Regions from separate parts of the Vibrio ostreae genome, predicted to be linked through region 3. Evidence: predicted binding sites of a transcription regulator. Region 3 holds the regulator's gene; each other region holds the start of a gene.
What was found. Region 3 encodes PurR, which represses purine synthesis genes. Its sites were predicted from a motif close to TNANGNAAACGTTTNCNTNA; they were not measured.
Positions count from the first base shown of each region.

Region 1: the regulator PurR is predicted to act here: its motif matches at 2,289-2,308, upstream of KNV97_RS19775 (uracil-xanthine permease family protein).
Region 2: the regulator PurR is predicted to act here: its motif matches at 6,850-6,869, upstream of purL (phosphoribosylformylglycinamidine synthase).

Region 1 covers NZ_CP076643.1:2,957,871-2,968,915, forward strand. Annotated here, with positions in the region: gene envZ (two-component system sensor histidine kinase EnvZ) at 1-619, shown strand, start outside; gene KNV97_RS19775 (uracil-xanthine permease family protein) at 744-2,132, opposite strand; gene recG (ATP-dependent DNA helicase RecG) at 2,429-4,507, opposite strand; gene trmH (tRNA (guanosine(18)-2'-O)-methyltransferase TrmH) at 4,595-5,281, opposite strand; gene spoT (bifunctional GTP diphosphokinase/guanosine-3',5'-bis pyrophosphate 3'-pyrophosphohydrolase) at 5,428-7,548, opposite strand; gene rpoZ (DNA-directed RNA polymerase subunit omega) at 7,587-7,859, opposite strand; gene gmk (guanylate kinase) at 7,998-8,621, opposite strand; gene KNV97_RS19805 (7-cyano-7-deazaguanine/7-aminomethyl-7-deazaguanine transporter) at 9,005-9,679, shown strand; gene KNV97_RS19810 (sodium:solute symporter family protein) at 9,825-11,045, opposite strand, start outside.
Region 2 covers NZ_CP076643.1:1,866,540-1,877,584, forward strand. Annotated here, with positions in the region: gene KNV97_RS14640 (proline--tRNA ligase) at 1-1,269, shown strand, start outside; gene KNV97_RS14645 (tellurite resistance TerB family protein) at 1,424-2,071, shown strand; gene KNV97_RS14650 (YaeP family protein) at 2,176-2,379, shown strand; gene KNV97_RS14655 (DUF4250 domain-containing protein) at 2,381-2,572, shown strand; gene purL (phosphoribosylformylglycinamidine synthase) at 2,802-6,695, opposite strand; partial or broken gene mltF (membrane-bound lytic murein transglycosylase MltF) at 7,005-8,460, shown strand; gene KNV97_RS22040 (hypothetical protein) at 8,861-8,992, shown strand; gene tadA (tRNA adenosine(34) deaminase TadA) at 9,177-9,710, opposite strand; gene KNV97_RS14675 (LysR family transcriptional regulator) at 9,838-10,710, opposite strand; gene KNV97_RS14680 (S-(hydroxymethyl)glutathione dehydrogenase/class III alcohol dehydrogenase) at 10,976-11,045, shown strand, end outside.
Region 3 covers NZ_CP076643.1:735,883-746,927, reverse strand. Annotated here, with positions in the region: gene mukF (chromosome partition protein MukF) at 1-894, opposite strand, end outside; gene cmoM (tRNA uridine 5-oxyacetic acid(34) methyltransferase CmoM) at 906-1,688, opposite strand; gene elyC (envelope biogenesis factor ElyC) at 1,804-2,613, shown strand; gene torR (two-component system response regulator TorR) at 2,748-3,455, opposite strand; gene torD (molecular chaperone TorD) at 3,701-4,345, shown strand; gene purR (HTH-type transcriptional repressor PurR) at 4,685-5,692, shown strand; cyclic di-GMP riboswitch class I at 5,856-5,940, shown strand; gene KNV97_RS09530 (TfoX/Sxy family DNA transformation protein) at 6,058-6,648, shown strand; gene KNV97_RS09525 (TVP38/TMEM64 family protein) at 6,825-7,508, shown strand; gene KNV97_RS09520 (putative signal transducing protein) at 7,524-7,841, shown strand; gene KNV97_RS09515 (alpha/beta fold hydrolase) at 7,857-8,690, opposite strand; partial or broken gene glgA (glycogen synthase GlgA) at 8,925-10,390, opposite strand; gene glgC (glucose-1-phosphate adenylyltransferase) at 10,380-11,045, opposite strand, start outside.

The sequences.
Region 1 (11,045 bases), 1.2 Mb from region 3:
GCTGATGGCCGGTATCAGTCATGACCTGCGTACGCCGCTGACCCGGATTCGTCTTGCGACCGAAATGATGTCGCCGGAAGAGAGTTATCTGGCGGAAAGCATCATCAGTGACACCGAAGAGTGTAACGAGATCATCAGTCAGTTTATGGATTACCTGAAACCGGTCAATCGCGACAGCTTTGAAGCGGTCGATCTCAATGCGATTGCCAATGATGTCGCGACCTCGGAAGGCGGTTATGCGGTGCATATTGAAACTGACCTGCACCAGAGCATGGAAGATGCGGTCGGTAATCCGATTGCGATCAAGCGTGCGGTGAGTAATCTGGTGGTGAATGCGCTGCGTTACGGTAATGGCTGGGTTAAGGTCAGTACCGGTCTGACGGCCGATAAGAAAATGGCCTGGGTGTGTGTCGAAGACAACGGTCCGGGTATAGATTCATCCCAGGTCAATAAGCTATTTGAACCCTTTACCCGCGGCGATACGGCGCGCGGCAGTGAAGGTACCGGGCTGGGGCTGGCTATCGTGAAAAGGATTGTCAGCCAGCACGCCGGAGCGGTGGCGGTCAATAACCGCAGCGAGGGTGGCCTCAAGGCCCAGATCAGTTTCCCGACGCGCTGAGCGCCAGCTTAACTGCAAAGCCATAAAAGAGGCTCGCCATATGGCGAGCCTCTTTTATGGGTAACCCGTTACCGCAAGGGCGGTGAAGCGTATCCGCCAGGTTGTGCTGGCAGACTGGCGCGGATCAGTCGCTAACCTGCGCTGCGCTTTGTTCCGCTTGTTTATGGTCTGGCAGCAGCAGGTTGAGCAGGATGGCCGTGATACCGCCGGCGGCAACGCCTGATGAGAAAATACTCTTAATGAATTCCGGCATAAACTGCAGGATCTCCGGCTTTTGTGCGATGCCAAGGCCCATAGAAAAAGAGAGCGCCATAATGAGAATTGCGCGGCGGTCGAGATCAACGCGCGAGATGATACGTACGCCTGCCGCGGCAATAGTACCGAACATTACGATGGTCGCACCGCCCAGCACCGGCTCCGGGATCAGCTGGACAAAGCTGGCAACACCAGGGAACAGGCCCAGCAACACCAGCATCGCGGAAATAAAGTAACCCACGTAGCGGCTGGCGACACCAGTCAGCATGATAATACCGTTATTCTGGCTGAAGGTGGAGTTCGGGAAGCTGTTAAATACCGCCGCCAGTGCCGAGTTGATGCCGTCGGCCAGCACGCCGCCTTTAATCCGTTTCATGTAGACAGGACCTTTGACCGGTTCACCGGACACTTCCGAGGTGGCGGTAATATCACCAATCGCTTCGAGCGCAGTGATGAGGAAAATCAGTACCAGCGGGATAAACAGGGACCAGTCAAAGCTCAGGCCGTACTGCATCGGGATAGGCAGGGCAACCAACTGGGTAGCGCTCAGTTTGCTGGTATCCACCATGCCCATCAGGTAGGCCATGATGTAGCCGACCAGCATGGCAATTACGATTGATGCTACGCGCAAATACGGGTTACGCGCGCGGTTAAGCAGGACAATAATCGCCAGGACCGTGCCCGCCAGAGCGAGTTTGTCGAGGCTGCCGAAGGTGCCGTCGCCCAGCGCCGCATAGCCGCCACCCATCGAAACCAGGCCAACCTGAACCAGGGTCAGGCCAATCAGGGTGACCACAATGCCCGATACCAGCGGAGTAATAATACGCTGCGCGTATTCCAGCACCCGCGACAGCAGAATTTCGGCAAACGATGCCAGCAAAATGGTGCCGAAAATCGCCGCCATCATGGTCGGTACATCAGCACCGCCGGCTTTAAGTGCCAGACCGGCCCCGATAATCGGACCTAAAAAGTTAAAACTGGTGCCCTGAATGGACAGCAAGCCGGAACCAATCGGACCAAAGGTACGAATTTGGATAAAAGAGGATAAGCCGGACGCAAACAGCGACATGCTGATGATGGTGTTGGTCTGATCGGCAGGTACGCCGAGAGACTGGCAGATGATCAGTGATGGCGTGATCACGGCAACGAACATGGCCAGCAGGTGTTGCAGGGCGGCAAAAATCGTATGCGGTAAAGGTGGGCGATCATTGAGCTGATAAACCAGCTCGGATGGACGCGCAGCGTGTTGGGTTGTCATGGCAGTTTCCTAAATTGTAAATGCACTTTGTGTATGCGCTGAATGGGCACGTAAAGCGGAACACGGAACATCTCTGTGATTGCTGTTAATCAGGTCCGGTTCTGGAGTTCTACCCGCTACGCCAATGGCGGCCGAGCCGCTTGGCGCACCGGGTATAAAGGTAAACGTTTGCGTTTACTCGTTTTGGGCGGCGATTATAAAACGTTTGACCATGAAAGCAAACGATTGCTGTAGGAGTGGGAAGAGCCGTTGTTCTCGCTCAAACGGCGCCTGTTCGGCGCTGTTTATGCTTTGACTTATGCTTTGGCGTAGACGTCGCGCTCGCCGAGCCAGCGCTCAATAATCGCACTGGCGTGCTCGGGGTATTGGTCGTGAATGTGGCGCGCAATGCGCTGAACTTCAGGAATAAGGCGCTGATCGCGAACCAGATCGGCAATTTTGAAATCGGCCATGCCGGTCTGCTTGGTACCGAGCAGTTCACCCGGACCACGAATTTCCAGATCGCGCTGGGCAATGATAAAACCGTCATTACTTTCACGCAGCACGGCGAGGCGCTTTTGCGCGGTCTTGGAGAGCGGAGCGTGATAGAGCAGCACACAGTGGCTGGCGACAGAGCCGCGTCCAACCCGGCCGCGTAATTGATGCAACTGAGCCAGGCCCAGCCGCTCCGGATTTTCAATGATCATCAGGCTGGAGTTCGGTACATCCACCCCGACTTCAATCACAGTGGTCGCAACCAGCAAATGGAGCTGGTTGTCTTTGAATGCCTGCATCACCGCCTGTTTCTCGGCCGGTTTCATCCGCCCGTGCACCAGGCCGATTTTGACGTCTGGCAGCTTGCGCTGCAGATCTTCGGCGGTATCCGCTGCAGCCTGGGCTTCCAGCACTTCCGACTCGTCAATCAGGGTACATACCCAGTAGGCCTGCTTGCCTTCGGTCAGGCAGGCATGGCGCACCCGTTCGATGATGTCATCGCGCTTGGTATCGGGAATGGCGACGGTCTGAATCGGCGTGCGGCCGGGTGGCAGTTCGTCGATAATCGAGGTTTCCAGGTCGGCGTAGGCGGTCATGGCCAGGGTACGCGGAATCGGGGTAGCCGTCATGATCAGCTGATGTGGATAGCTGCCCTGACGGGCGCCTTTTTCGCGCAGTTCGAGGCGCTGGTGGACGCCAAAACGGTGCTGCTCATCGATGATCACCAGAGCCAGATTATCGAACACCACGTGTTCCTGAAACAGGGCGTGAGTACCTACTACCATTTTGACTTCACCGCTGGCTATGCGCTCCAGCTCGGCCTGTTTGGCTTTACCTTTCAGTTTGCCCGCCAGCCAGCCGACTTTGATGCCCATACTTTCAAACCAGTTGGCAAAGTTGAGCGCGTGCTGCTCGGCCAGCAGCTCGGTCGGGGCCATCAGAGCGACCTGACAGCCGTGCTCAATCGCCCGCACCGCAGCCAGAGCCGCAACCAGGGTTTTGCCTGAGCCGACATCGCCCTGCACCAGGCGCATCATCGGGTGGGGTTTAGCCAGATCGGCTTCGATCTCGCTCACCACCCGGGCCTGGGCATTGGTCGGAGTAAACGGTAACTGGGCGAGCAGCTGCTGTTTGAGCGTATCCGCTACTGGCAGCGGCAGGGCGCTATCTTGCTGGCCTTTACTGCGCACCGCCAGCATCGACAGGTTCTGCGCCAGCAGCTCTTCCATTACCAGGCGGATCTGGGCCGGATGGCGGCCTTCATCAAACAGGCTGAGGTCAATATCGGCCGGCGGACGGTGAATCGTATGCAGCGCTTCGGCTAACGTGGTTTGATGATCATACAGTCCGGCAGGCAGTAATTCCTGCACGGCGGCTTTGTCGAGCAGGGCCAGAGCCTGGTCGGTCAGATTACGCAACGTGAGCTGGCGCAGGCCGTCAGTCGCCGGGTAGACCGGGGTCAGATTGGGTTCGCTATCTGGGTTTTGTGCCGGGGCAAAGAATTTGTAATCGGGGTGGATAATTTCTAACCCGCCATTGCCACGCTTAATTTCCCCGTAAGCATGCACTAACTTACCTTCGGCGAAATTGTTTTTCATCCCGGCAGTGAAGTTGAAAAAACGCAGCGTCAGTGAGCCGTTGCCGTCGCTGATTTTGACCGTCAGCATTTTACGCCGCCCGAACAGGGTATCGACCGCCATCACTTTGCCCTGTACCGCAGCCCACAAGCCAGGGTGCAGTTTAACGATGGGATAGACCCGGGTACGGTCTTCATAGCGCAGCGGCAGATGGAACAGCAGATCCTGGACACTGCTCAGCCCGATTTTTTCCAGTTTTTCGGCCACTTTAGCGCCCACTCCGGAGAGTGAGTTTAACGGAATTGCGGAAAGAAGCTGCGACATAAATTCAACCAGATACTCATTGACGAGTTAACTATTCAACCATTGGACTGTCTATTTGTACAGGGGCAATTAGTGAACAGCGCGCAATTACGCGCTCTGCATCGCCTTCCACCAGTCTTGGTCTGCAACGATTTGCCCTTCATCATCCAGTTGCGGGTAGGCCAGACCTTTACGCTTGGCCACTTTAGCCAGCACTGGGTGACCACGTTCGAACAGGATGCGCTGAATCGTTTCATCCGGTAATGGGCTGACATCGCGCTGATACATACCGGCGTCCTGACGCTGGCGCTGTGCTTCATACAGGATCAGCGCACCGGCCACCGATACATTGAGTGACTGCACCATGCCGACCATAGGGATGACGATATCCTGATCCGCTAATGCCAGGGCCTGCTTGGAAATACCGACTTTTTCACTGCCGAGGATGATAGCGGTTGGCTTGGTGTAATCGATACTGCGAAAATCGACCGCCTGATCCGACAGATGAGTGACCAGCACTTGCATGCCCTGTGCTTTAAGATGTTGAATGGCTTCCAGCGTAGTGTCGTGAGTTTCCACTTCGACCCAGTTACGTGCACCGGCCGAGGTGTGGCCGAGAGTACGCATCTGCTCATTGGGCCACACCGCATGGATTTTATGCAGGCCGACCGCGTCTGCGGTGCGGATCACGGCGGAGACATTGTTCGGTTTGTGGACTTCTTCCAGGCAGACCGTCAAATCGGTCTGGCGTGCTTTCAGTACTTGCTGAATGCGGGAGTAACGCTCTGAGTTCATGTTCGGATTCTTCAGTTAATAGTATGGCCGTTTCCTCCGGGCGGGCCATATGAATAAAAATGCCCCTGATAGGTTGGCCTATCAAGGGCATGATTTCCCTTGCTGCAAGCACTGCGCAGACGCGCGGCATTATCAGGCAGCGGGAGTTAGTGTTTTCTGCGGCGTACCTTGAGGGTGTACGGCATAGTGCGGATCTTACGCATGATGCCAGCCAGATGAACACGGTCTTTGGTAGTCAGCAACACAGTCACTGTATAGAGGCGGCCATCGCGTTCTTCGGTCGACAGGCCATGAATGTTCGAGCCGGTCTTCGAGATCACATTAGTCAGTTCAGCCAGAGCGCCCTGACGGTTCTGCATGTCGACTTTCAGTTCGGCTATGAACTCCTGATCGTAGTCTCGGGTCCATTCCACCGCCATGTACTTGTCCGGTTCACGCTGGTAACCACGCACGTTCGGACAGGTTTCACGGTGCACAACCAGACCACGACCCGGGGAGACATGGGCAATGATTGAATCGTCCGGGATCGGATGACAACAGTTGGCAAAGGTCAGCAGAATGCCATCCGCACCGCGGATTGGCAGTTTCTTCTTCGGCTTACCGTCATTGCTGCTGGTCGCGGTCAGAGCTTCTGCATCGCCAAGTAAACGACGTGCAATGACTATGCTCATCAGCTCACCCAGACCAATTGCAGCCAGCAGATCGTTCTCGCTGGCGATCTTGAGATCGCTCAGCACCTGAGTGAGGCTTTCCTGGCCGATGTCGCTCAGTGACGGGCCACCCAGCGCATGGTTGAGCAGACGACGACCGAGTGAAATCGACTCTTCACGGCGCATGGTTTTCAGTACCTGACGAATCTTGGTGCGTGCACGTGAGGTCACGACATAGTTGAGCCAGGCTGCATTCGGACGCGCGCCCGGTGCACTGATGATCTCAACCGTCTGGCCGTTCTTGAGAGATTTACTCAGCGGGTAAGGCGTGCGATCGACGCGGGCGCCGACACAGGTGTTACCCACATCGGTATGGACGGCATAGGCAAAATCGACCGCGGTCGCGCCGACTGGTAATTCGACAATGCGGCCTTTCGGTGTGAAGACGTAAATCTCGTCCGGGAACAGATCCGATTTCACGTTTTCAATGAATTCAAAGGAGTTACCGGCACTTTGCTGCAGCTCAAGCAGGCTTTGCATCCAGCGCTGCGCTTTAATTTGTGCCGTGGTTCCGCCACGTTCGCCGTTGGCTTTGTAAGACCAGTGTGCCGCCACACCTTTGTCCGCCATCTGGTCCATGTCTTCGGTACGGATCTGCACCTCGACCGGCACGCCGTGCGGGCCGACCATAGAGGTGTGGATCGACTGATAGCCGTTGGCTTTAGGTACTGCGATGTAATCTTTCATCCGCCCCGGACGTGGCTTGTACAGGCCGTGTACCTGACCGAGCACGCGATAACAGGTATCGGCGCTATCGACAATCACGCGGAAGGCGTAAATATCCATGATGGTATGAAAACGCTGTTCTTTGGTTTTCATCTTGTTGTAGATGGAGAACAGGTTTTTCTCGCGCCCGAGCACACGTGCCGGCAGTCCGACTTCCTGCAGACGATCTTCGATTTCGTTGTGGATGCGCTGAATCATCTCTTTACGGTTACCGCGCGCCGCTTTAACCACCTCTTTTAACACGCGGTAGCGGTTAGGATATAAGGCTTCAAAGCCGAGTTCTTCGAGCTCGGTTTTGATGTTGTGAATACCGAGACGGTGGGCGAGCGGGGCGTAAATTTCCAGCGTTTCGCGCGCGATACGACGTTTCTTATCCGGACGCAGGGCACCTAAGGTGCGCATGTTGTGGGTACGGTCAGAGAGCTTGATCAGAATAACGCGGATGTCCTGCACCATGGCGAGAACCATTTTGCGGAAGTTTTCGGCCTGAGCCTCTTTGCGATCGCGGAATTTGAGTTTATCCAGTTTGGATACGCCATCAACCAGTTCTGCGACTGCCTGACCAAACTGCTGCTCCAAATCTTCTTTGGTGACATCACAGTCTTCGATGACATCATGCAGGAGAGCGGCTTGCAGAGTTTCCAGATCCAGGCGCATTTCGGCCAGGATGCGGGCAACGGCAACGGGATGGATAATGTAAGGTTCACCGCTGGAGCGGGTTTGCCCTTCATGGGCATCTCTTGCCACGACATAAGATTGGCGCAGAGCCTCAATTTGAGGCTCTGAGAGATATTCCTGGGCAACATCTTTGAGGCTATCGAATAGATACAAATTTCAGGCCCGAGTGTTGATTAATTCCTGAGGCAGAATTAACGGTTGTGCACGATGCTGCTTACCGCTGCCAATTCTGCCGCTTCTTGCTCTTGCTGCTCTTGGCGTTCACGCGCGTCTAGCACATCTTTAGTGATAAGACCTTCTTCGATTTCGCGCAGAGCGATAACCGTTGGCTTATCGTTCTCTTCCGGCACCAGAGAGTCTTTACCGCCAGTTTGCATTTGACGAGCGCGGCGAGCCGCAATCAGAACCAAGTCGAAACGGTTACCAACTTTTTCAACAGCGTCTTGAACAGTTACGCGTGCCATGAGAACTCCAAATAGTTAACTAAAATGTTGAATGACGAGAAAGTATACAACCTAACGCTGTGAGATACTAGCGACAGGCTGGCAAATTCATTAATCCTTATCTGCGGCGCAACCACCGCAGATTAAGGCGAGGCGGGATTACTCCGCCAGAAGCTCAGACAGCATAGCGCTATATTTAGCAGCTTGTTTATCCTGCTTCAATCTTTCCGCACGGATGATGGCTTTAAAGTCAATCAGCGCGACATCGAAATCATCGTTGATGATGACATAGTCGTACTCGCCGTAGTGGGAGATTTCCGACCGGGCTTCGCTCATGCGCTTGGCAATCACCGCTTCGCTGTCCTGGCCACGAGCGTTGAGACGGCGCTCCAGCTCTTCTTTGGACGGCGGCAGAATAAAGATACTTTTGCTGTGGGGCATCTGGGTACGGATCTGACGTGCACCCTGCCAGTCGATGTCAAGGAACACATCGATACCTTTATTCAGGGTCTCTTCAATCCATACCCGTGAGGTACCGTAATAGTTACCGAACACTTCGGCATACTCTAGAAATTCGCCTTTGCCGATCAGCTCTTCAAAGTGCTCTTTCTGTACGAAGTGGTAATGTACGCCATCTTGTTCACCCGGGCGCATACCGCGTGTGGTGTGCGAGACCGAGACTTTCATCGCATAGGTCGGGTTACGTTCCAACAATGCTGAGATCAAGCTCGATTTTCCTGCGCCACTCGGTGCAGAAACAATATAGAGAGTACCTTTGCCCATTAGTTCGGTTCCACTTTGGTTGGGATCGTGTGCTCAACCTGGCGGTTGGGCAGCCTGAAAGCAGTTCTGACCGCGTTCATCTCATTGAGAGGCTGAATTTAGGTCAGAAAAATGGAGGCGAAGATTAGCACGATCTTCAGGATCTTCTCAAGCAAAAGGTCATCTGCGCTGATCCATGCCGAGTTGGTTGCGGACGCTGCCGACTCGGCGTGCGGCGGCGATACTTATCATCCGCCAGCCTCTTGCGGCACAAGCGGATTGCGGTATAATCGCCGCCCCATCGCGATTGGCTGAATTTTCGCCGTCCGATACGATAATTTATCAGGAAACAGCGTTTTCCATTTGGGTTCCCTCGCCCCCAAACCAAACCAAAAAGGTACAATATGAGTCCGTTTTCGTCGGCGCAACAGCGCAAAGCCCTGACCGTTCTGGTCCTGTTTCATTTGATCATTATTGCGTCCAGTAACTATCTGGTCCAGATCCCGTTTACCCTGTTTGGTTTTCATACCACCTGGGGCGCGTTTACCTTTCCGTTTATTTTTCTCGCCACAGACCTGACCGTGCGGATTTATGGTCCGGCGCTGGCAAGGCGTATCATCTTTCTGGTCATGGTGCCATCGCTGGCGGTGTCCTACCTGTTATCGGTGATTTTTTATCAGGGTCAGTTTCAGGGCCTGGCGCCACTGGGTGAATTTAACCTGTTTGTGGCCCGGATTGCGATGGCCAGCTTTATGGCCTATCTGTTCGGCCAGATGCTGGATGTGCAGGTGTTTAACCGCCTGCGTCAGATGAAGCAGTGGTGGGTCGCGCCGACAGCCTCTACCTTGTTCGGTAATGCGCTCGATACGCTGGCATTTTTCGCGATTGCGTTTTATCACAGTCCGGATCCGTTTATGGCCGAACACTGGAGTGAAATTGCCCTGGTTGATTACAGTTTTAAGCTGATCATCAGTCTGGGCCTGTTTGTGCCGATGTACGGTGTGCTGCTCAACTACCTGGTCGCGAAGCTGACCAGGTTGAATGAGCCGCAAACGTCGGCGCTGCAGCAGTGCTCGTAATCGAAGTGGTTGCCAAGTAAACAGGTTGCAAATAAAGCGGCGAGTCAATCACAACGATACAAATGAAAAAGCCCGGGTCAGTTCAGACCCGGGCTTTTTTGTTCACGGCTATTTTTTTGCTTTGCTGAGCTCAGCTCAGATCAGCTTAGTGCGAGTGTGCCTCGCCAGCACCTTTAGGGAAGCGGATCGATTCCACCATGTCCTGTACTTCGGTCGGTACTTCTGCGGTGAATTTATTCACCACAATCGAGACCACAAAGTTCAGACACATACCCAGAGTACCGATACCTTCAGGACTGATACCGAAGAACCAGTTGTCCGGAGTGCTGGCTGCCGGGTTAATGAACTTGAAGTAGATGATGTACGCCGCCGTAAAGGCAATACCCGCTACCATACCCGCAATCGCGCCCTCTTTGTTCATCTTCTTATAGAAGATGCCGAGGATAATGGCCGGGAAGAAGGAAGCCGCTGCCAGACCGAAGGCGAAGGCCACCACCTGAGCCACAAAGCCCGGAGGGTTGATGCCGAGATAACCGGCGGCAACAATCGCCACGACCGCCGCGCCACGCGCGGCCAGCAGTTCCTGTTTGTCGGTCATATTCGGTTTGAAGCCTTTTTTCAGCAAGTCGTGGGAAATTGAGGTTGAGATCACCAGCAGCAGACCCGCTGCGGTTGACAGTGCAGCCGCCAGGCCACCCGCTGCCAGCAGACCCACAACCCAGTTTGGCAGTTTCGCCAGCTCAGGAGAGGCCAGTACGATGATGTCGCGGTTGATGTTCATCTCGTTGCGCTCGTCACCGGAGTAGAACATTTTGCCATCGCCGTTTTTATCTTCCCAACTGACCAGGCCTGTGCTTTCCCAGTTCTTATACCAGCTTGGAGCCTGTGCAGCGGCAACACCCTGCATATCCGGACCGTTAATGGTGTCGATCATGTTGACGCGGGCAAACGCCGCGACCGCAGGTGCTGTGGTGTACAGCAGCGAGATAAACAGCAGTGCCCAACCGGCAGAGATACGCGCGTCACGTACTTTTGGTACGGTAAAGAAGCGGATGATAACGTGTGGCAGACCTGCAGTACCGACCATCAGTGCCGCACAGATAAAGAACACGTCGACCATACTCTTATTGCCTTCGGTATACGCGGTAAAGCCGAGTTCCTGGGTCAGGCCGTCCAGTTTATCGAGCAGATAAACGTCTGAGCCGACGGAGGTGGAACCCATACCAATTTGTGGCAGCGGGTTACCTGTCATCATGATAGAGGTAAAGATAGCCGGAACCAGGAAGGCGAAAATGAGGACACAGAACTGTGCCACCTGGGTGTAAGTGATACCTTTCATGCCGCCAAGTACAGCGTAAAAGAACAC
Region 2 (11,045 bases), 1.1 Mb from region 3:
ATGCGTGCACGTGAGTTTTCGATGATGGACGCGTACAGCTTCGACATCGACAAAGACGGCCTGCAAAAAACGTACGATGCCATGCACGATGCGTACTGCAAAGCATTTGACCGTATGGGCCTGGACTACCGTCCTGTGCTGGCAGACAGTGGTGCTATCGGTGGTAACGGCTCTCAAGAGTTCCACGTACTGGCAGAAAGCGGCGAAGACCTGATTGCGTTCTCAACCGAATCTGACTACGCAGCGAACCTGGAAAAAGCTGAAGCGCTGGCGCCTGCGGATGCGGCGGATGCACCCACTTTGGAAATGACTCTGGTTGACACCCCGAACGCAAAAACCATCGCGGAGCTGGTGAACCAGCACGGTCTGCCAATCGAAAAAACCATCAAGACGCTGTTCTTCAAAGCATCCGATGTTGTTGATGCGCCAATCGTTGCCCTTCTGGTTCGTGGTGACCATGAGCTGAACGAAATCAAAGCGGAAAATCTGCCAGAAGTGGCTGCGCCGCTGGAAATGGCGACCGAAGAAGAGATCCGTGCCCTGGTTGGCGCAGGTCCTGGCTCACTGGGTCCGGTTGGCCTGAAACTGCCATGCATCGTTGACCGCAGCGTGGCTGTGATGAGTGACTTCGCCGGTGGTGCCAACATCGACGGTAAACACTACTTCGGTATTAACTGGGGTCGTGACGTAGAACTGGGTCGTGTAGAAGACCTGCGTAACGTGGTAGAAGGTGATCCAAGCCCATGTGGTAAGGGGACCATCCAGCTGAAACGCGGTATCGAAGTAGGTCACATCTTCCAGCTTGGCACCAACTATTCAGAGAAAATGAACTGTAACGTGCTGGGTCCTGACGGCAAAGCTGTGACTCTGGAAATGGGCTGTTACGGTATCGGTGTATCACGTGTGGTCGCTGCAGCTATCGAGCAGAACAACGACAAATACGGCATCATCTGGCCGGATGCGATTGCGCCATTCCAGGTTGCTATCGTGCCAATGAACATGCACAAGTCTGAGCGTGTTCAGGAAGCGGCTGAGAAACTGTACGCTGAGCTGACTGCAGCTGGCATTGAAGTATTGTTTGATGACCGTAAAGAGCGTCCGGGCGTGATGTTCTCTGATATGGAACTGATCGGCATACCACACACAGTGATCATCGGCGATCGCAGCATGGACGAAGGCAACTTCGAATACAAAAATCGTCGCAGCGGTGAGAAATCTCCGGTTGCGATGGAACAAATCATCGAGCACATCAAAGCGAAACTGGCCTAACACCAGACGGTTGATGGCAACATCGATGACGGAAAAGCTGCCTGTGGGCAGCTTTTTTTTATGCCCATTAATCTGCCATTCATCTTGCCTGTCTTACACTAATCCGCAATCTGGTGAGTTAATGCCAGCCCTGAGACAAGCAAGGAGAACAGGAATGGATCTGAAATCACTACTTAATCAGGCACTCAATTCTGATCTGGTGCGCAAAGGCACACAGCAGGCTAAAGCCGCGACGCAAAATAAAAGCCAGCTCGCCACCTTTGGTGCTGGTGCACTCGGCGGCGGTCTGCTTGGTGTACTGATGGGCTCGAAAAAGAGCAAGAAGATGGGTAAAACTGCGCTCAAAGTCGGTGGGGCGGCCGCACTCGGAGCCCTGGCCTATAAAGTGTATAACGACTGGCAGGCCAATCAGCCCGCTTCCGCTCCGCCGGCAGACAGTTTCGATGAAAACAACCCGCGCCATGAGCTCTTGATCGTCAAAGCCATGATTGCGGCCGCCAAAGCCGACGGGCATGTTGATAACGCCGAAATGGACAAGATCAACCAGGCCGTCACTGAACTCGGCGCCGATGCCGGTGTGGCGCAGCTGATTGATCAAGAGCTGAAAAAACCGCTCGATCCGGCCGAAATCGCTCTGCTGGCCCAGACACCGGCCCAGGCCTCCGAGATCTACCTTGCCTCTCTGCTAGTGGCCGATGAACAGAATTTTATGGAAAAAGCCTATCTGGATGAGCTGGCCAAACAGCTGCGCCTTGACGACGAACTGGTCGCACGCCTGAATCAGCAGGTCAGTGGTGAATAAACCACCACTTTCACCTAAGCCTTGCGCCAGAACAAACCTCAGGTTTTGTCTTCATACCCGGCTCTGTGTATATTGAGAACAGATACCATTTAGAGGGCAAAACCATGCAAGTGTATACCTGTTGTGACCTGGTGCGAGAGCTCTATGCCCAGATTGGCAGTGGCGATCAGGCTTATGTGCCAAAAGCCATTTCCTGCGCGGTACGGGCGTTGAACGACGTGGCGGCAGATACCTCCCTGCCACTGGCAACGCGCGAGAACGCGGCCTTTGCAGCGGCGAACTTACTGATTTCAGACTTTGAGGACTAACATGAACCTGGCCAATTTCGAAACCATGGATCCTGTCATGCTGATGAGCATTGTCAACATGAAACTGCGCGATGATTTCTCCGGCGATCTGGACCAACTGGTGGCGTATTTTGATATCGATCGCGCGGCGCTGGAAGCTCGTCTGGCAAGCGCCGGCTTTGATTACCTGCCTGAAGCGGGCCAGTTCCGTTAACAACAGCGCTTTATCAACCACCCGACACTCACAATCAGCGGCCGGCCACGGCCGCTTTTTTATGCTCGTTAACCAAATATGTCGCAAAAACCAACCGACCGTAAACGCAAAACCGTAGCAAACCGCCTGCTCATACGGCGGTTTGGGTTTCACAATGACAATAAAAAAGCGCAGACCGAAGTCTGCGCTTTTCATCAATCCGTCAGGCGTTTGCCTGCACAGACAGGGATTAACCCAGGTTCTTACGCGCGTTCTGGAACATACGCATCCAGGCGCCGTTTTCACCCCAGCTGTCCGGGTGCCATGAGTTCGCTACGGTACGGAATACACGTTCCGGGTGCGGCATCATGATGGTCACACGGCCGTCTGCTGTTGTCAGGCCGGTAATCGCGTTTGGCGAGCCGTTCGGGTTGTTCGGGTACTGCTGCGTCGGGTTACCGAAGTTGTCCACGAAGCGCACCGCTACCGTACCAGACTGTTCAAGCGCATTCAGGTGTGCTTCATCGCGCACTTCAACACGACCTTCACCGTGCGATACTGCGATAGGCATACGAGATCCCGCCATGCCATCGAAGAATACAGAATCCGATTTCTGTACTTCAACCAGGCTGAAGCGAGCTTCAAAACGCTCAGATTCGTTACGCACGAAACGTGGCCACAGGTCAGCGCCCGGGATCAGCTCTTTCAGGTTAGACAGCATCTGACAGCCGTTACACACACCCAGAGAGAAAGTGTCCTGACGGTTGAAGAACTGCTGGAACTGTTCACGTGCCTGAGCATTAAACAACACTGACTTGGCCCAACCTTCACCGGCACCCAGTACGTCACCGTATGAGAAGCCGCCACAAGCAACCAGACCCTGGTACTCGTCCAGTGCCGCCTGACCAGTCAGGATGTCGCTCATGTGAACATCGACCGCATCGAAACCGGCACGGTCAAACGCCGCGGCCATTTCAACGTGTGAGTTTACGCCCTGCTCGCGCAGAATTGCCATCTTAGGCTTAGCCCCTTTCGCAATGTAAGGCGCTGCCACATCCTGGTTGACATCGAAGCTCAGTGCCACGTTCAGACCCGGGTCAGTGTTGTCTTGCTTAGCAACAAATTCCTGATCAGCACATGCCGGGTTATCGCGCATCGCCTGCATCTTATGCGTGGTTTCTGCCCAGATAGTACGCAGTTCGGTACGCGAGCGATCCAGCAGTACGTCTGCACCAGAAGCCACCACAAAGCGGTCTGACGCTTGTACCGAACCGATAACGTGTGAACACTGTGCCAGACCATTGTCTGCCAGCGTTGCCAGTACAGCGTCCAGTTCAGCGTTCTTAACCTGAACCACAGCACCCAGCTCTTCGTTAAACAGCGCCGCCAGAGCGTCGTCGCCCAGTGCTGCGATATCGGCCTGCACACCACAGTGGCCGGCAAACGCCATTTCCGCCAGAGTCACCAGCAGACCGCCGTCACCTTTATCGTGGTAAGCCACCAGCTTGTCTGCGCGAACCAGAGTCTGCATCGCATCAAAGAAGCCTTTCAGCTGCTGTGCGTTGTCAACGTCAGCAGGCTTGTCGCCCAGCTGCTTGTAAACCTGAGTCAGTGCGGTTGCACCCAGACGGTTCTGACCGTTACCCAGGTCAACCAGTACCAGAGACGTATCGCCCTGGTCAGTGCGCAGTTGAGGTGTCACTGTCTTGCGTACATCTTCAACACGGCCAAATGCAGTGATAACCAGTGACAGTGGCGAAGTCACTTCTTTGCTTTCGCCGTTCTCTTCCCACTTGGTCTTCATCGACATTGAGTCTTTACCCACCGGAATGGTCAGGCCCAGCGCAGGACACAGCTCTTCGCCGACTGCTTTCACTGCTTCGTACAGACCCGCATCTTCACCCGGGTGACCGGCCGGAGACATCCAGTTTGCGGACAGTTTAATGTGTTTGATATCGCCGATATCGGTCGCCGCGATGTTAGTCAGAGACTCACCGACTGCCAGACGCGCTGACGCGCCGAAGTCAAGCAGAGCAACCGGAGTACGCTCACCCATCGACATCGCTTCGCCGTGGTAAGTATCGTAGCTCGCTGCTGTTACCGCACAGTTCGCCACTGGCACCTGCCAAGGACCAACCATCTGGTCACGCGCAACCAGACCCGTTACGGTACGGTCACCAATGGTGATCAGGAAGGTTTTTTCAGCGACAGCTGGCAGACGCAGTACGCGCTCTAGCGCATCATTCAGTTCGATGCCGTTGCGATCCAGCGCCGGGCTGTTGACTTTCAGTGTCGTCGCTTCGCGGTGCATCTTCGGCGCCTTACCAAGCAGGATATCCATTGGCATATCGATTGGCGTGTTATCGAAGTGGCTGTCTTCCAGCGTCAGGTGACGCTCTTCAGTCGCTTCGCCCACAACGGCGTAAGGTGCACGTTCACGCTTACAAATCGCGTCGAACTGGGCCATGTTTTCTGCCGCTACCGCCAGAACATAACGCTCTTGCGATTCGTTACACCAGATTTCCAGCGGGCTCATGCCCGGTTCATCGTTTGGTACGTCACGCAGCTGGAATTTACCGCCGCGGTTACCGTCATCCACCAGCTCAGGCAATGCGTTCGAGATACCGCCCGCGCCCACATCGTGGATAAACGCGATTGGGTTGGCATCGCCCAACTGCCAGCAGCGGTCGATCACTTCCTGACAACGGCGTTCCATCTCCGGGTTTTCACGCTGTACCGAAGCGAAATCCAGATCTTCAGCCGACTGACCAGACGCCATAGAAGAAGCGGCACCGCCACCCAGGCCTATGTTCATCGCCGGGCCACCCAGTACAATCAGCTTAGCGCCGACCGGGATCTCTTTCTTCTGCACGTGCTCGTCACGGATGTTACCCATACCGCCGGCAATCATAATTGGCTTGTGGTAACCACGAATTTCTTCACCCGCGTGAGAAGTGACTTTTTCTTCGTAAGTACGGAAGTAACCCAGCAGGTTCGGACGACCGAATTCGTTGTTGAATGCCGCGCCACCCAGAGGGCCTTCCAGCATGATATCCAGCGCGCTGACGATACGGCCAGGTTTGCCGAAATCGCTTTCCCATGGCTGGACAAATTCAGGAATACGCAGGTTAGAGACGGTAAAACCAACCAGACCCGCTTTTGGCTTACCACCGATACCGGTTGCGCCTTCGTCACGGATTTCGCCACCGCTGCCGGTTGACGCGCCTGGCCAAGGTGAAATCGCGGTTGGGTGGTTGTGAGTTTCCACCTTCATCAGGATGTGCGCATCTTCGTGATGGTAGCCATACTGACGAGAATCCGGGTTCGGGAAGAAACGACCGACTTTAGAACCTGTCATTACCGCCGCGTTGTCTTTATAAGCAGACAGCACGTGATCCGGCGTGGTTTCAAAGGTGTTTTTGATCATCTTGAACAGAGATTTATCCTGCGCAACACCATCGATGGTCCAGTCTGCGTTGAAAATCTTGTGACGACAGTGCTCTGAGTTAGCCTGAGCAAACATCATCAGTTCGATGTCGTTTGGATTGCGACCCAGTTTGGTGAAGTTTTCCACCAGGTAATCAATTTCATCTTCTGCGAGAGCCAGACCCAGAGCAACGTTCGCCTCTTCCAGAGCTTTACGGCCACCCGCCAGAATATCCACTTCAGTGTGAGGAGCGGGTTCTGCCACGGTAAACAGCGCCTGTGCCGCTTCCAGTTCGCTGAACGTCACTTCCATCATGCGGTCATGCAGCAGCGCTTTCAGCGCCGCAACCTGCTCTTCGCTCAGAGCCTGTTCGCTTTCGATGTAGTAAGCCGTGCCACGCTCAAGACGCTTCACCTGAGACAGACCACAGTTTTGCGCGATGTCGGTCGCCTTTGAAGACCAAGGCGAAATCGTACCCGGACGAGGGGTGACTAACAGCAGTAATCCCTGCGGTTCATGTTCTTGAATGGTTGGACCGTAAGTCAGCAGCTTCTCTAACTTTTCGAGTTCCGCACCATCGAGATCGGCTTTGAGATCAGCAAAGTGCATAAACTCAGCATAGATGCCGGTCACTGGCAGGTTTTGTTCACGACAAGTTTCCAGTAGTTTGTTAACTCGAAACTCGGAAAGCGCTGGGGAGCCACGCAAAATTCTCATGTGCTTAGGTCTCTTATATGCAAGTGATTAAGATGTAATTGGAATGAATTCATATAAATAACAGCAGATTAGGCCATTTTTCACTGAACTCATACCGATTTCATCTGTCGTTTGCGTGCGCATTATAGAGGATTTTTTTTTGTGACGTAACATCAAAAGCAACCGTTTGCGTCATTTTTTTTCTTAAATTTGAATTTCCACTCATTTGCTCAAATGTTAGACGCAAATTCCAGCCATCACCTGCAAAACTTTGCCAAGTGGATGGGGTTTGGTATAAAGGCAACACTAGACGTAAGAGATTTCGAATTCATGACCAAGCTTTCCTTCGCCTCACTGAGTCGCATCGTATTGCTGGCCGCCTTTACTTTACTGGCCTCCGGCTGCCAGATAGACTCCGAACCTAAAAGTGAGCTCGACCATATTCTGGAACGCGGCGTATTGCGTGTCGGGACCCTCAACAATCAGCTCTCCTACTATATCGGTCCCGATGGTCCGGCTGGTCTGGATTACGAACTGGCGCGTGAGTTTGCCCGCGAACTGGGCGTGAAGCTGGAAATGAAACCGGCTTACCGCCTGGCGAGCCTGTTTCCGGCCCTGAAAAATGGTGAGATAGACATCATCGCCGCCGGTTTGAGTCAGTCCGAGCAACGGCTGAAAAATTACCGGGCCGGCCCTGCTTATTACTACGTTTCGCAACAGATCGTGTATAAGAAAGGCGAATGGCGGCCACGTAATATTGAGCAGTTGCTGGCAAAACAGAACGAACTGTACGAAAACAACGGCGAACAGCCCATTCTGAGTGTGGTGGATGATTCACACTTCGAAAGCACCCTCAACAGCCTCAGAGCGACCTATCCGGAATTTCACTATCACGTCGATAATAACGCCGACGTGAATGATCTGCTCAAGCAGGTTTCTGTGGGGGATCTGCCATTTACCATGGCCGATTCGGTCGAGATTTCACTGTCCCAACGTATCTATCCCGATATTGCGACGGCATTTGAGCTGACCGAAGATCAACCAATTTCCTGGTTTATGCGCCGCTCGGATGACGAAAGCCTGTACGCCATGATGATTGAGTTCTTCGGTAACCTGAAACAGTCCGGTAGTCTGGCCTCTCTGGAAGAGAAATACATCGGTCATATCGGCAGCTTTGACTATGTCGATACCCGTGCCTTTATCCGTGCTCTGGATAGCCGCTTGCCGAAATGGATGCCGCTGTTCCAGAAATATTCGGAAGAGTTCGACTGGCGTCTGATTGCCGCGCTGGCCTATCAGGAATCACACTGGAACCCGAATGCCAAATCACCGACCGGGGTACGCGGCATGATGATGCTGACCCTGCCGACCGCGCGTAGTGTCGACGTCACCAACCGCCTCAATCCGGAACAGTCGGTACGTGGCGGGGTGGAATACCTGCGCCGGATGATAGAGCGGGTGCCGGATTCAATTCCCGATCATGAGAAAATCTGGTTTGCCCTTGCCTCGTACAACGTTGGCTACGGCCACATGATGGACGCGCGTCGCCTGACCAAACTGCAGGGCGGTTCACCGGATTCCTGGGCGGATGTGAAAGATCGCCTGCCGCAACTGCGTCAGAAACGTTACTTTACCCAGACTCGTTATGGTTATGCGCGCGGGGACGAAGCACTGAGTTATGTGGAGAACATCCGCCGTTACTACCAGAGCATCATCGGCCACGTCGAGCAGAAACAGCTTGAGAACGATGACTCAGGTACCGACGACCTGGCAGTCATCAGCGTTGAAGAGCCTGACGATACCGAAGATGACATGCTGGAAGAGAGTGAGGACGAGCTGGCACCGATCCAGAGCGCAGCCACGCCTGCGCAGCCAACCAGCGCCGCGCCAACAGCCGGTTCGCAATAATTACTTGATTTTTGTCCTTAAAAACCATACATAGGAAAGGGTCAGCACACGCAATGCCGTTGGCTGACCCTTGGTGTGATCCCGGATGATAACGCCGCTGCAAACGCGGGGTAGCATGACATGGCGGTGTCACACCAACACATTAAGCTGTTATTTTTGGGTTTCCTGCTCACCTCTCCCCTTGTTCTCAGCCCCCAGCGGTGTTAAGCCGCGGACTTTGCTGCGCGGATGAGAGTGGCAGGGTTTCTTGTTTATAGTCAGTTGTAGGAGGGTGTTTTATGCTGCGACGTAAACGTCACACAAAACTCCTGAATAAAGCCAGTTCGGCCAGCCGCCGACGCCGCATGATGGCCAACAGCAAACGCAAAGTGCTGGCCCGTCATCGCGCGTATGTTCAGTTATCAGGATAGTGCTCAGTTTCCGGACAAGGTCACGTTCTGCAGATAAGATAACCTTGTCCGGATGAGCTCCGGAATGCAAACATCTGCTGCCAGTGGATGTTTGCCAATAGCCCGTCCTCTGCCATTGAACCCAAGCTTCCGGTCATTAAACCCATTCTGCCAGCTCGCAAACCAGTTCTTGGTGTGACACCACTTATTCATTACCCGCTTGCTGCTGCGCTTGTTTCTCCGCCTCTTTACGAGCTTTAATTTCCTTACGACGACGTTGAAAAAATGCCTGCAACTGAGCGCGGCACTCCTGCTCCAGTAAGCCTTTTTCGACTGTGGCGTAATGATAGGCCGCCTGACTGCTGAACAGATCCAGTACGGTACCGGCGGCGCCCGCTTTGAGATCCGGCGCGCCAAACACAATCCGTTTTACCCGGCTGTGCAGCAAAGCGCCGGCGCACATCGGGCAGGGCTCGAGCGTGACATACAAGGTGGTATCAAGCAGACGATAGTTGCCCAACACCGCTCCCGCTTTGCGCAGCACCTGAATTTCCGCATGCGCGGTCGCATCACAGGCAGTGATCGAACGGTTCCAGCCTTCAGCGATCACCGCGCCGTCTTTAACCAGTACCGCACCGACCGGCACTTCACCTTGCGCTTCCGCCGCCGCAGCCAGTTCCATCGCGCGGCGCATAAAGAGTTCATCCTGGGGAGTAAAAGAGAATGTGCTGTCTGTCATGAGGGCCTCAATAGTCAGTGAAGCGCGATTATAGCAAGCTCACAGGCCGGATATTCAAATTAAATTTCCTGTGCCGCTTAATTCACTGTACCGGCGACGTCGCTGCGCGGTGAAATTCCCGACGGCTTCAGCCCGGCAAATGCTGGGCGAGATAATCCACCAGCAAACGTACTTTAGGCGACAAATGACGGTTTTGTGGATACAGCGCCCATACCCCTTCGCGGTCATCCCGATAGCTGGGCAGTACTTCAACCAGACGCCCGGATTCCAGATGCTCGGAGACGTAATAATCTGGCAACTGCGCCAGACCCATACTTTTCAACACCGCATCGAGTAACACCACTCCGCTGCTGCAACTGATGCGTCCTTTGACCCGGATCGAGCGCGACTGATGATTTTCTTTAAAACGCCAGTGATCATACGTCCCAATCAGACAATAGTGCTGGTTGAGCTCCGACAAGGTATGTGGCGTGCCATACTGAGCGAGATATTCCGGCGTGGCACACACGTACAGATGGCGGTTACTCAGACGACGGGCAATAAAACTCGAATCATCAAGCTGGCCGAGCCGCACCGCAACGTCAACACCCTGTTCAATCAAGTCCAGCTTCTGGTTGCTGAGCACCAGATCCAACTCCAGCTGCGGGTAGAGCTGCAAAAAATCGTGCAGCAGCGGCGCGATTTTCTGCTCGCCGTAAGTGACCGGTGCGGTCACTTTGACCTTACCTTTCGGTGTCTGCTGCATCTGGGTCACGGCCAGCTCGGCCTGTTCCAGCCCCTCAAGCAATGCGCGGCACTGCAGATAATACACCTGCCCGGCTTCGGTCAGTGACACTTTACGCGTGGTGCGCAGCAGCAGCTTGACGCCCAGACGCTCTTCCAGCACCGCCACCCGGCGGCTGACGTTGGCAACCGAGGTCGTCATACGCAGCGCGGCCTGAGTAAAACTGCCGGTTTCGGCCACCGCAACAAATTCATTGACCCCTTCCCAGCTTGCCATAGCCCCTCACTTAGCCTGATGATCTCGATAAGCTTATCGTAATTACAATTACTTACCGTTTGATTATTACAAATTCGTAAAAGTCATTCTCACTTTACCCCGATTATAACAAGCTGAGAAGCGTCTATACTGATTATCTTAGTTCGCGCTCCGGCGTCGCTTTCCCGAGCGATAACGCTCTGACCCGGATGCAGACAATTGAATCAGTTTGATGGTGTCACGCACTCCGTCTTTCACCTTTAATGTTATGAAAAGGAATCACTCCATGTCACAAGACAAATTTATCAAATCTCGTGCAGCGGTAGCCTGGGGACCAAAAGAGCCACTGAAAATCG
Region 3 (11,045 bases):
CTGGTCCATATCGATGGCTGTACGGATAAATTTATGCACATGGCGGTCGTAGCCAATCCACAGGTCAATCGCCTGCTGGCCCCAACTGGTGATCCGGTCGAGCTTCATCTGCAACCCAAACAGGGTTTCTCCGATAAAGTCCAGTTCCTCATCGCCATAGACAATTTCCTGAATATCCAGGATCTGGGTCTGTAATTCATCGCCCGCCGCCTGCAAGGTGTCTTGCAGTTCTCGCAGTGTGGACGAGGTCTCCGACAGCAGAGATTCACAGTTGATAATCGCATCGCGCCAGTCTTTATTGAGCAGCTCAGCTATCTGTTGTTTGACGGACTGCTGCTGCTCATCCATGACACGCTGGTTAAGGTCGATACGATCGAAAATTTCGCCTACCGAGTATTTCAGCACTCCGTAGACGTTTTTCTTCCAGTGACCCGGCGTGCCGCCCTGCTGCGCAGACTCCACCGCTTTCGCCATTTCGTCAGCCACCATCGAGAGCTGAATCGACAGTTTCAGCTTGGAGAATTCGCGGTGGCGAACATAATAGTCGGTGATGCCGACGGCCAGCGGAGACAGACGGTAGATACTGGCACCATCGGTGACTTCACTGGTAAAGCGACTGATCAAACGCTGTTTTACCAGCTCATTAATCGCGTTGTTGGCCCGAAAAGCAGACGCTTCGCCCGTGTCTTCGAACATGCGGGTCACAATCACAAACGCATCATGCAACTCGCCTTCACCTAGCTCTTCATCGAACCGTTCGTTGCTTAACACCGAAATGGCGATAAGAAACGCCAACCGTTCGGTGCTCAGGTTCAATGAGAAATCGTTCTGCTTGACCCAACTGACCAATTCGTCGATTGGCTGCTCCGCAGCGTTCTGAGTTAACTCACTCATTGTTATTCCTGTTATTGTTTTTTCTGGGCCCATACATGGATGTATCGGCCTAATGAGAGGTACGGCTCCTGACGGCAAAATTTCTGCTCCAGGGCCAGCACATCCTCATATTGGTATTCGCCCATGTTTTTCATGTTACCGATGTAATCACTAAAACAGCGAATGCCTGACTTACCGCAGATCTCAAATCCGGCCGCTTCTATCCACTGATAAACATCGATCGGGATAAGCCCTTGCTGCGGTTGCAGTTTAAATCTTTTACGATGTGGCATGCCATCAAGGACATGCGGAATATTGCCACACACGGCGTTTTTGTAGACCAGGCCATGATAGTTGTAAAACATCACCGAGACCATGCCACCCGGTCTTACCTGAGCGAGCAGGTTGTCCAGTGCAGCTTTTGGATCAGCCAACCATTCCATCACAGCGTGGAACATGGCAATATCCACCGGTTCTGATAAATGTTCCTGTACTGACTGTACCGGTGAATGAACCAAGCGATACTGCTCAAGCAACCCGTTATTTGCAATATCCTTCTCTGCCAGTTGCAGCATTTCAGAAGACAGATCACACAAGGTAACGCGATGGCCCAGGCGGGCCAGTTTTTGAGACATCTGAGCAAGACCGCCTCCTGCATCTAAAACGTGCAAAGGTTTGCTTATTCCATCAAAATGCGTTAACAGTTGGAGTAAATCTTCCCAAACAATGACTTGGCGAATCTCGCCTTTGTCAGAACCGTATATGTTTTTTGCAAATTTGTGGGCAATATCGTCGAAATTGCGATCTTCTGTCACTGTAGCATGCGTTATGATAATAAATCGTGCTGCTATTCTGTCATAGGAATGGCAGGAATAAAGAGGCTTTTAGCCCTTTTTATTATCAAGTGCTGTTTTTTCGGACTATTTGTTTATGTTTGAGCTGAAAAAAATTGTTTCTTCTTTAATGATGCCACTTCCGGCATTGCTGCTGATTGGTTTTGTGGGCCTGATGCTGATCATGTTCACGGCCAAACGCAAAACCGGATGCCTTGTTGTACTGTTCTCCCTGTCCGGTATTTTTCTGATCTCTTTTCAGCCGGTCTCCAGTCGTTTGCTGATGCCGCTCGAGCGTCAGTACACGGCTTTTTTACCGGTGGATGGCACCGTTGACTACATCATGGTGCTGGGTAATGGCCATGTGGTTGATGACCAGATTCCGCCGACATCCGAACTGAGCCGGGCGGCATTAATGCGCCTGAGTGAGGGGATTCGGGTGATGCGGATGTATCCCGGCTCTAAGTTGATACTGTCTGGTTATGCAGGCGGCAGTGAGTTCAGTCATGCGCGCATGCTGGCTCGTGTAGCGTTAGCGCTTGGCGTCCCTAAATCAGATATCATCTTGCTGGAAACCGCCAAGGATACCTGGGAGGAGGCACGTCAGGCTGCGGCGTTTGTGCAGCAGAGAACCCTGGTTCTGGTGACGTCCGCCAGTCATATGCAGCGGGCGCTGAACGAGTTTCACTCTGCCGGTCTGCAACCGATCCCTGCACCGACTAATTATCTGGCACAGAGCAATATTACCCAGCCATGGGACAAGTACACGCCCAAAGCACTCTATCTCGAGCAGACTGAACGCTTTTGGTACGAAAGTATGGGGCTTATCTGGCAATCTCTGCGGGACTGGGTAGCGGGACATCAGCAAACCGCTCCGCTACAAGGTTCTGAAACCACACTGGAATAATGGCAGATACAATAAAAAGACCAGCTTCAGGCTGGTCTTTTTACTCACTAGTGAATGACTCCTACTGACAGGCTGGTTACATCACGCCTCACCTTAGTGTTAACCACTGACAAAAGTATTAGTCACCGGCGAAATTAGTCACCGGCAAACATGTAGCCCTCGCCATGCACTGTGACAAAAATTTGCGGGTTCTTGGGGTCAAACTCTATTTTGGCGCGTAAACGACGAATCAGAACATCGATCGTTCGGTCATTTGGCATATCCACCCGATGACTGAGCAGATTAAGAATTTTCTCCCGGCTGAGCACCTGATTCGGACAAGAAGTCAAAGCGACCAGCAGCTCATACTCGGCCTTGGTCAGTCGCACCGGCTTGTCATCATGGAAGAGCGCGCGCCGGGCTATATCAAAACGCCAGTCCCCAAAGGAAATCGTTCCAGGCGGGAGCACACTTTCAGAGACCATATCTCCAGCCATCAAAGAGACCCGCCACAGCAGATTTTTAACTCTGGCTAAAAGCTCACGCAAGGCTATCGGATGCGTAATACAGTCGTCAGCGCCCATCTCTAAGCCGATAATCCGGTCGATACTGTCGACACGGCCAGTCAGCAAAATAATACCGGCGGTTGATTCCCCGCGCAGCTCTCTGGTCAGCAGCAGACCATCCTCATCGGATACATTAATATCCAGGATCAAAATGTCCACATGATGTTGTGTGAATATCGCCCGTAATCCCGCAGCATCACTTGCCTGTGAAACCCGATATCCTTCTTTGTCAAAATAACCAACCAGGGTATTACGTGTCACATCATCGTCAATAACAACAAGAATATGATTGCTCATGGCATAATTGGACCCATAAAAACGATGCAACCAATTTTAAATATTGCCAATGGCAATTCTAGCATTCACGGCAAAAATCCACGCCTTTATTGATTCAAGACAAGCTCTGACAGCAATGGCTTCTCCCCACAAACAACAAAACCTATTTTGTTTAACCGTTTTTTCACTTAACGCATTATTACTATTGATGATTATTGATTAGACTTACTACAAGTACACGCAGCCGGAGTCTGACCATGCAAGACATGCAAGAACTGAAAGCTTTCAATGATCAACGCGCCGAACTCTATTGGTGGTTATCCAGTTTATTCAACCAGGAACTGAGCGCCAAAGAGCTGGCCCAATATCATTCTCCGCAGATTCGTGGTTTCCTTTCCGGATTAGGTGAAAATGACGAACTCAAGCCCGCCGTCCGCAACATCATCAACGCCCTTAACCGATTACTGGAAAGACAGGACGCGCAATTTGAGCTCGCCGCCGATTTTTGCCGTTTGTTTCAGGGGATCCAACCTCAAGCGCCTATCCCCTGCGCTTCTCATTACAACAACACATCCACTCCCGGCCATGACACAGCTGCGTCAGAAATGGCGCAGCTGATGAAAGCCGCCGGCATTGCTAATCCCTCACCGACGCAACCTGCCGATCACATCGCGGTGGAACTCGACTTTCTCGGTCATATGATCATGCGCAGCAATGAGCTGGAGAAACCGGTCCATATGGAGCAGGCATTCGCTGAACAGGCCATTTTTATCGAGAACAGTTTAATCAATTGGGTGCCACAATTTGCCCAGCGGTGCCGTGAGCATGACACCTTCGGATTTTACGCGGCCGTCACTGACCTGCTGGTTGCGTTATTAAAACTCGACTTAGCCTATCTCACCAACGAGTAACAGGCTTTTATAGCGCTTTAGGTGACCTAACCGGTCCGATTTAGTGATGATAATTTAGACTCATCCGATGAATTTCGTTGCGACTTAGAGCGTTGCAGTCTAGAATCTTGGCCGCAAACGATAAAATACAACGTTAAGATGCAAACCGCTGTTTAAGGGCGGTTTTTGTGTTTTTACTACTTATAGGCTTCACTTTGTGTAAAAGCCTAACCGCTGCTGAACCTGAGCATGGCTTCCCCCGAACGGCGGGATATACTGCTCAACGGGCAACATCCATCATGACGTATACCGTTCATGACACAATATTGTTGCATCGGCAGTCATCGACAGGACAAACCTATGGCTACGATTAAAGACGTTGCTCGCCTGGCCGGCGTTTCAACAACAACCGTATCTCACGTAATTAACAAAACCCGTTTCGTTGCAGAAGCTACACAAGAAAAAGTGATGGAAGCGGTAAAAGAGCTGAATTATGCACCAAGTGCCGTAGCTCGCAGCTTAAAATGCAACACCACCCGTACGATCGGTATGCTGGTAACCCAGTCAACCAACCTGTTTTTCTCAGAAGTGATCGATGGCGTAGAAAGTTACTGCTACCGGCAGGGTTACACGCTGATTTTATGTAACACCGGCGGCATCTATGAAAAGCAACGTGACTACATCCGCATGCTGGCAGAAAAGCGTGTTGATGGCATGCTGGTGATGTGTTCGGATCTGACCGAAGAACTGCTGGAAATGCTTGAAGCACATAAAGACATTCCGAAAGTGATCATGGACTGGGGCCCGGAAACTTCTCAGGCCGATAAAATCATGGACAACTCAGAAGAAGGGGGTTACCTCGCGACAAAATATCTGATTGACCATGGACATCAGGATATAGCCTGTCTGAGCGGCCATTTTGTCAAAGCGGCTTGTCAGGAACGTATTGCGGGCTTCCGTCGTGCGATGGCTGAAGCCAATCTGCCGGTATGTGAAGACTGGATCCTGGAAGGTAACTTCGAATGTGATACCGCTGTACTGGCGGCAGACAAGTTGATTGCCATGGATAAGCGTCCAACTGCCGTGTTCTGTTTCAATGACACCATGGCTTTGGGTCTGATCAGCCGTCTGCAACAACGCGGTGTACGTGTACCGGATGATATGTCTGTGATTGGTTACGACAACATCGAATTAGCCGAATATTTCTCACCACCGCTGACGACTATCCACCAGCCAAAACGTCGCGTGGGTAAAAACGCATTTGAGATCCTGCTGGAGCGCATCAAGGATAAAGAACACGAGCGCCGTGTATTCGAGATGCATCCGGAAATAGTAGTACGTGATACGGTAAAACACTTGACAAAATAAGGGTTTTATCGAAAATACGCATCGCATCCCATATGAGCACGCGTTAGTTGTGTTAATTTTGTTGCACCCGTTAAATATAAACTTTAGAATGAGTATCACATTTGCAGACTGTAAATGTGATACTCATTCAATGATTTAATCATCCTTTGATAAAAAGGAGATGTCACGCACAGGGCAAACCATCTGAAAAGGTGGGACGCAAAGCCTCCGGCCTGAACCAGTTTCTGGTAGGTAGCGGGGTTACCGATGGCAAAAATGCATTAATTACGAAGTTGACTCCCTACTGACACACATACTGCATTCTTTTGCTACTCTCTCGGACCTGATTTTGGTGGCGTATTAATTAATACACCGAGACTTAAAGCATGGATAAACCAATACTTAAAGATTCAATGCGGCTATTCGAACAATTAGGACGCGTTAAATCTCGTTCAATGTTCGGCGGATTCGGCATTTTTGTCGATGACACCATGTTCGCATTAGTAGTTAATGATAAATTACACATACGTGCCGACGACGCTTCAACTGCAAAATTTAAGCAACAAGGTTTCGAACCCTATGTTTATAAGAAGCGGGGTTTCCCGGTCGTAACCAAATATTTTGCGTTACCGGAAGACTGTTGGTCAGACACCGGACGTATTCTGGAAGATGCTAAAGCTGCACTTGCCGTTGCAAAAGCAGAACGGGAAACACAAGCCCAGGCAAAACCAGATCGTTTAAAAGACTTACCTAACCTGCGATTAGCGACAGAACGAATGCTGAAAAAAGCCGGCATTCAAAGCGTTGAAGACTTGCAGGAAAAAGGCGCCGTAGAAGCTTACAAAGCAGTTAGACAGTCACATACTTCAGATGTCGGTTTGGAACTTCTGTGGGCACTGGAAGGCGCGATAGAGGGCAAGCACTGGTCAGTAATCCCTCAGGCACGTCGCGACGAGTTGTTACAACGTTTGTCTTAATCCCTTAAAAATCAGAGCAACTTCACTTAATAAAGCACTCGCAAATGCGGGTGCTTTTTTTGTTGTTGGGTGAAATTTGGTTTATGGTGAAAGAAAAACACGATAAAACCTGTCTCACTAATTATCTAGCAAAACATCGCTATTTATCTTTCAGGTTATCACCATCAGGAGCACATATGAGTCGCAAGTGGGTTTGGGGAATTCTGCTTATCGGGATTATCTTAACAGCCAGTATTGTATTGGGCCCTTCCCTGACTCTGGAGAATGCGAAGTTACAGCAATCATTACTCAATGAGTATATTCAGAGCCATTTAATTTCAGCCGCCGCTCTCTATTTCTTCAGCTATCTGGTGATCACAGCATTATCTATTCCGGGCGCAGCGGTTGTCACACTACTGGGGGCCGCGCTGTTTGGTTTTTGGTTAAGCCTGCTGCTGGTCTCATTTGCCAGTACCCTGGGTGCCACACTGGCTTTTCTCAGCAGTCGGTTTCTGCTGCGTGAATGGGTGCAAAAGCGATTTGGGGCCAAGTTGGAAACCATCAACCGCGGTATGGATCGTGATGGCGCCTTTTACCTGTTCTCCTTGCGCCTGATCCCGGTGTTTCCGTTTTTTCTGATTAACTTACTTATGGGGCTGACATCCATCAAAGCCACCCGTTATTATTGGGTAAGCCAATTAGGAATGCTGCCTGGCACTGCGGTGTATCTGAATGCCGGCACTCAGCTTGCCCAAATTGACTCACTGGCAGGTATCGTCTCGCCTTCCGTGCTGCTGGCTTTTGCACTATTGGGGGTATTCCCATTGCTAATGAAGTGGCTGCTCAATAAGCTTCCCCATCGTCGCTCCGATGCCACTTAACCGGATGCTCAGTCTATGAAAATATTCATTGCCGCTAACCCAACCGACGCACACTTATTATGCGAATTACTCAAGCAAGCAGGAATAATCTGTGATGTACGAGGTGAAGGATTGTTTGGCCTGCGCGGCGAATTGCCGCTCAATGATGATACTGCTCCGTATATCTGGCTCTTTCATCCTGAACAGCTGGCACAGGCCCAAGCACTGATTGAAGAATACACACGTCCGGCTGCCGACAGCAAAACGGCGGCATGGCGTTGTCACTATTGTGGTGAAATGAATGACGCGCAATTTGCCCTCTGCTGGCAGTGCGGAAAAGCTGACCAAGAGTAGCGAGAGCAACCACGGTCAGCTCTGCACAAGCGATCTGGTGATGCTCGGCGAAACAGCAACATGCTGCTGAATAAAACCAATTGAAACCTGGTTGAAGTGCTCAGGTTGCTCAACGTTACACACATGACCGCAATCAGGTATCTGGTATAATTCACTGTGACGGTGCGCAGCAACCATCTCTTTGACCGGCTGAATAAACATATAATCCTTCTCTCCCATCAGATAGAGCGTAGGAATCGCACTGTCCTTCTGTTTGAAATAGCCCATCAGCGGATTGACATCAGCCGCGAGAGTAAACCAACGTTTAAACTCTTTCTGACACAGCTTTTTCGCTTCACGAATAAACAAGTGGCGTGACTCTTTCTGACTGCGCTGCGGCATGACAATGTAGGCAAATAAACGATACAGCCACATGTAGGGAATGATGTGCTGGCCGAGGCGTCCGAGCTGAACCAGTATCTGAGAGCGGGCATTAAAGCGGGTAACCGCCCCGCCCAGCACCATAGACGAAATCCGGTCAGCCGACACTTCCGCAATATTACGCACTATGATGGTCCCCAAAGACATAGCAACAAAGTGAGCAGTGCGGATATGCAGGTGATCCAACACACACAGGACATCCTGAGTCACGGAGTGGAAGGTATAACGATGAGAGATTAACTCTTTGAGCAATTTGCCGGACTTACCATGCCCGCGCAGATCAATCAGCAATAAATTGAAGTGCTGTTTATAGGCTTTAATTTGCTTGAACCAAATCGACGAACTGCCTCCGGCACCATGCACAAATACCACCCACTCCGAGCTGAATGGATGCAGATACGTTTTATGGAACAAAATGTTGTCAGACATTAGTAACAGGCTCAGTAATCACTCGCGCACAGACTACCATAATCTGCGCCAGCGTAAGTCATCCAACACCGACAACTGTGCACAAAACAAACCACTTACCATAAAAAAACGGAATGCTTTCACATTCCGCTCATAAACCTTGTCGATTCAACACCAGATATCCGAACTCTGCTTTGACAGCAGTGCAACCGGGCAGCTCTTTAAAGACGGATATCGGCCTTTATCTGCGTCGGGTTAATCAAACCGGGCCAGACGATACATCTTGACATATTCCAGCGCCGACTCGCTCCAGCTGAAATCGGTGCCCATCGCGCGCTGCTGCACTTTGAGCATCTCATCGGGATGTTGCAGGTAAAACAGCAAAGCACGTTGCATTGTAATCAGCAGAGCTTCAGGTGACGGCTCCTGAAAGCCAAAACCGGTCGCCTCATGCGGGTACTTGTCATAATCATGTACTGTGTCTTTCAGCCCGCCAACCTCACGTACAATAGGCAAGGTACCGTAAGCCATACTGTAGATTTGGTTCAGACCACAGGCCTCGAACTCTGATGGCATCAGGAAGAAATCTGAGCCAGCTTCGACCAGGTGGGCAAACCGGTTGCTGTAGGCTTCGACAAACGCAAACTTATCAGCGTGAGCTGCGGCAATCTTATGCAGCTTAGCCGCAACTTCAGGCTCACCAGTCCCCACAATCACCAACTGCACATCATTACGCAGGAACTGCGCAAGAATTGGCAGAATGTAGTGAAAGCCTTTCTGATGAGTCAGACGACACACCATGCCAAACATCGGAATATCGCGTTGCGGTAATTGCAGTTCAGTTTGCAATGCGGCTTTGCTGGCGGCTTTACCGGCAAGCAAAGAATCCGTTTCGGCTGTGTATGTCTGAGGCAGGTAGCTATCGGTTGCCGGGTTCCATTCTGAATAGTCACAGCCATTGACAATGCCGTGCAAATCACGGGCACGATGGACAAAATCATCAACCAGACCGTGCGAGCCGAGTGGTGTCAGCAACTCCGATGCGTAGTTCGGGCTAACCGCATTAATCTTATCGGCAAACGCAATACCGGCGCGCAACATGCTGATGTGATCATGACCATATTGCAGAAATTCCATTCCCGATAAATTCAGTTCCGGGATAACTTCCAGCTGATGGTAAGAAAAAATCCCCTTGAAGATGGCGTTGTGGATGGTCAGGACACTCTTTACATCCTCAAAATACCCATCATCCTGATAGCGGGTTTTGAGCAAAAAGGAACCAGACCGGTATGCCAGTCATTAGCGTGGATAATATCCGGTTTGATACCCAGTTTAGGCAGTACGTCCAGACAGGCGGAAGAGAAGAAACCAAAACGCTCTCCATTGTCCGGATACGCCTGGTTGCCCTCAGCATAAAGCTGAGGACGGTCAAAATACTGGTCGCAATCGATAAGATAGACCGGCACACCATCGAGTTCACGCTGGCGTACCTGATAACGGATATGCGGCCAATGGGTCAGTTCGGTATCAAGGATCACCGGAGCTGAATCTTTGTCTGCAACTGTGCGATATCCAGGCAGTACAATCGCCACCTGGTGACCAAGTTCAGCCAGTGCTTTAGGCAGTGCCTTAGCGACATCCGCTAAGCCACCACTCTTCACCAACCCTTCGGCTTCTGATACAACAAACCAAACATTAATGTGTTCAAGGTTAGAATCCAACTTTTGTTCCTTTTGCTATGACAACGATCCCCTCGTCGGACACATGGAAACGTTGTCTGTCCAATTCCAAGTCTTCGCCGATAACAGTCCCTGGGGCGATCTCCACATTTTTGTCGATAATGGCGCGCTTAACTGTGCAGCCTGCACCAATTTTCACGTCTCCCAAGATAACAGATTCACTAATGTAAGAGCCAGTGCCAATGTTACTGCGATACCCCAAAACCGACTTATAAATCTTCGAAGCCTGGATGTAGCTGCCGCCTGATACCAGGCTGTCTTTAATGGTGACCTTCTTATCCCCAACATCGACAAAGGTAGCCGGTGGCAGTGGTGGATAATAGGTATGCAGCGGCCAGCTACGGTTATACAGAGAGAATGGCGGCTCTTTATCAAGCAGATCCATATGCGCTGACCAGTAAGACTCTATCGTACCCACATCGCGCCAGTAGCTTGACTCCTTCTCACCCTTGATTTTATTGGTAGAAAAATCGTACACGTACACTCCGCCTTCCGGGAACATCTTCGGAATGATGTCTTTACCAAAGTCATGACTGGAGTTTGCGTTCGCGGCATCCTGACGTAATTCGTCGCATAAAATTTCGGTATCAAAAATGTAGTTCCCCATTGATACCAGCGCCCACTCCGGTTGACCCGG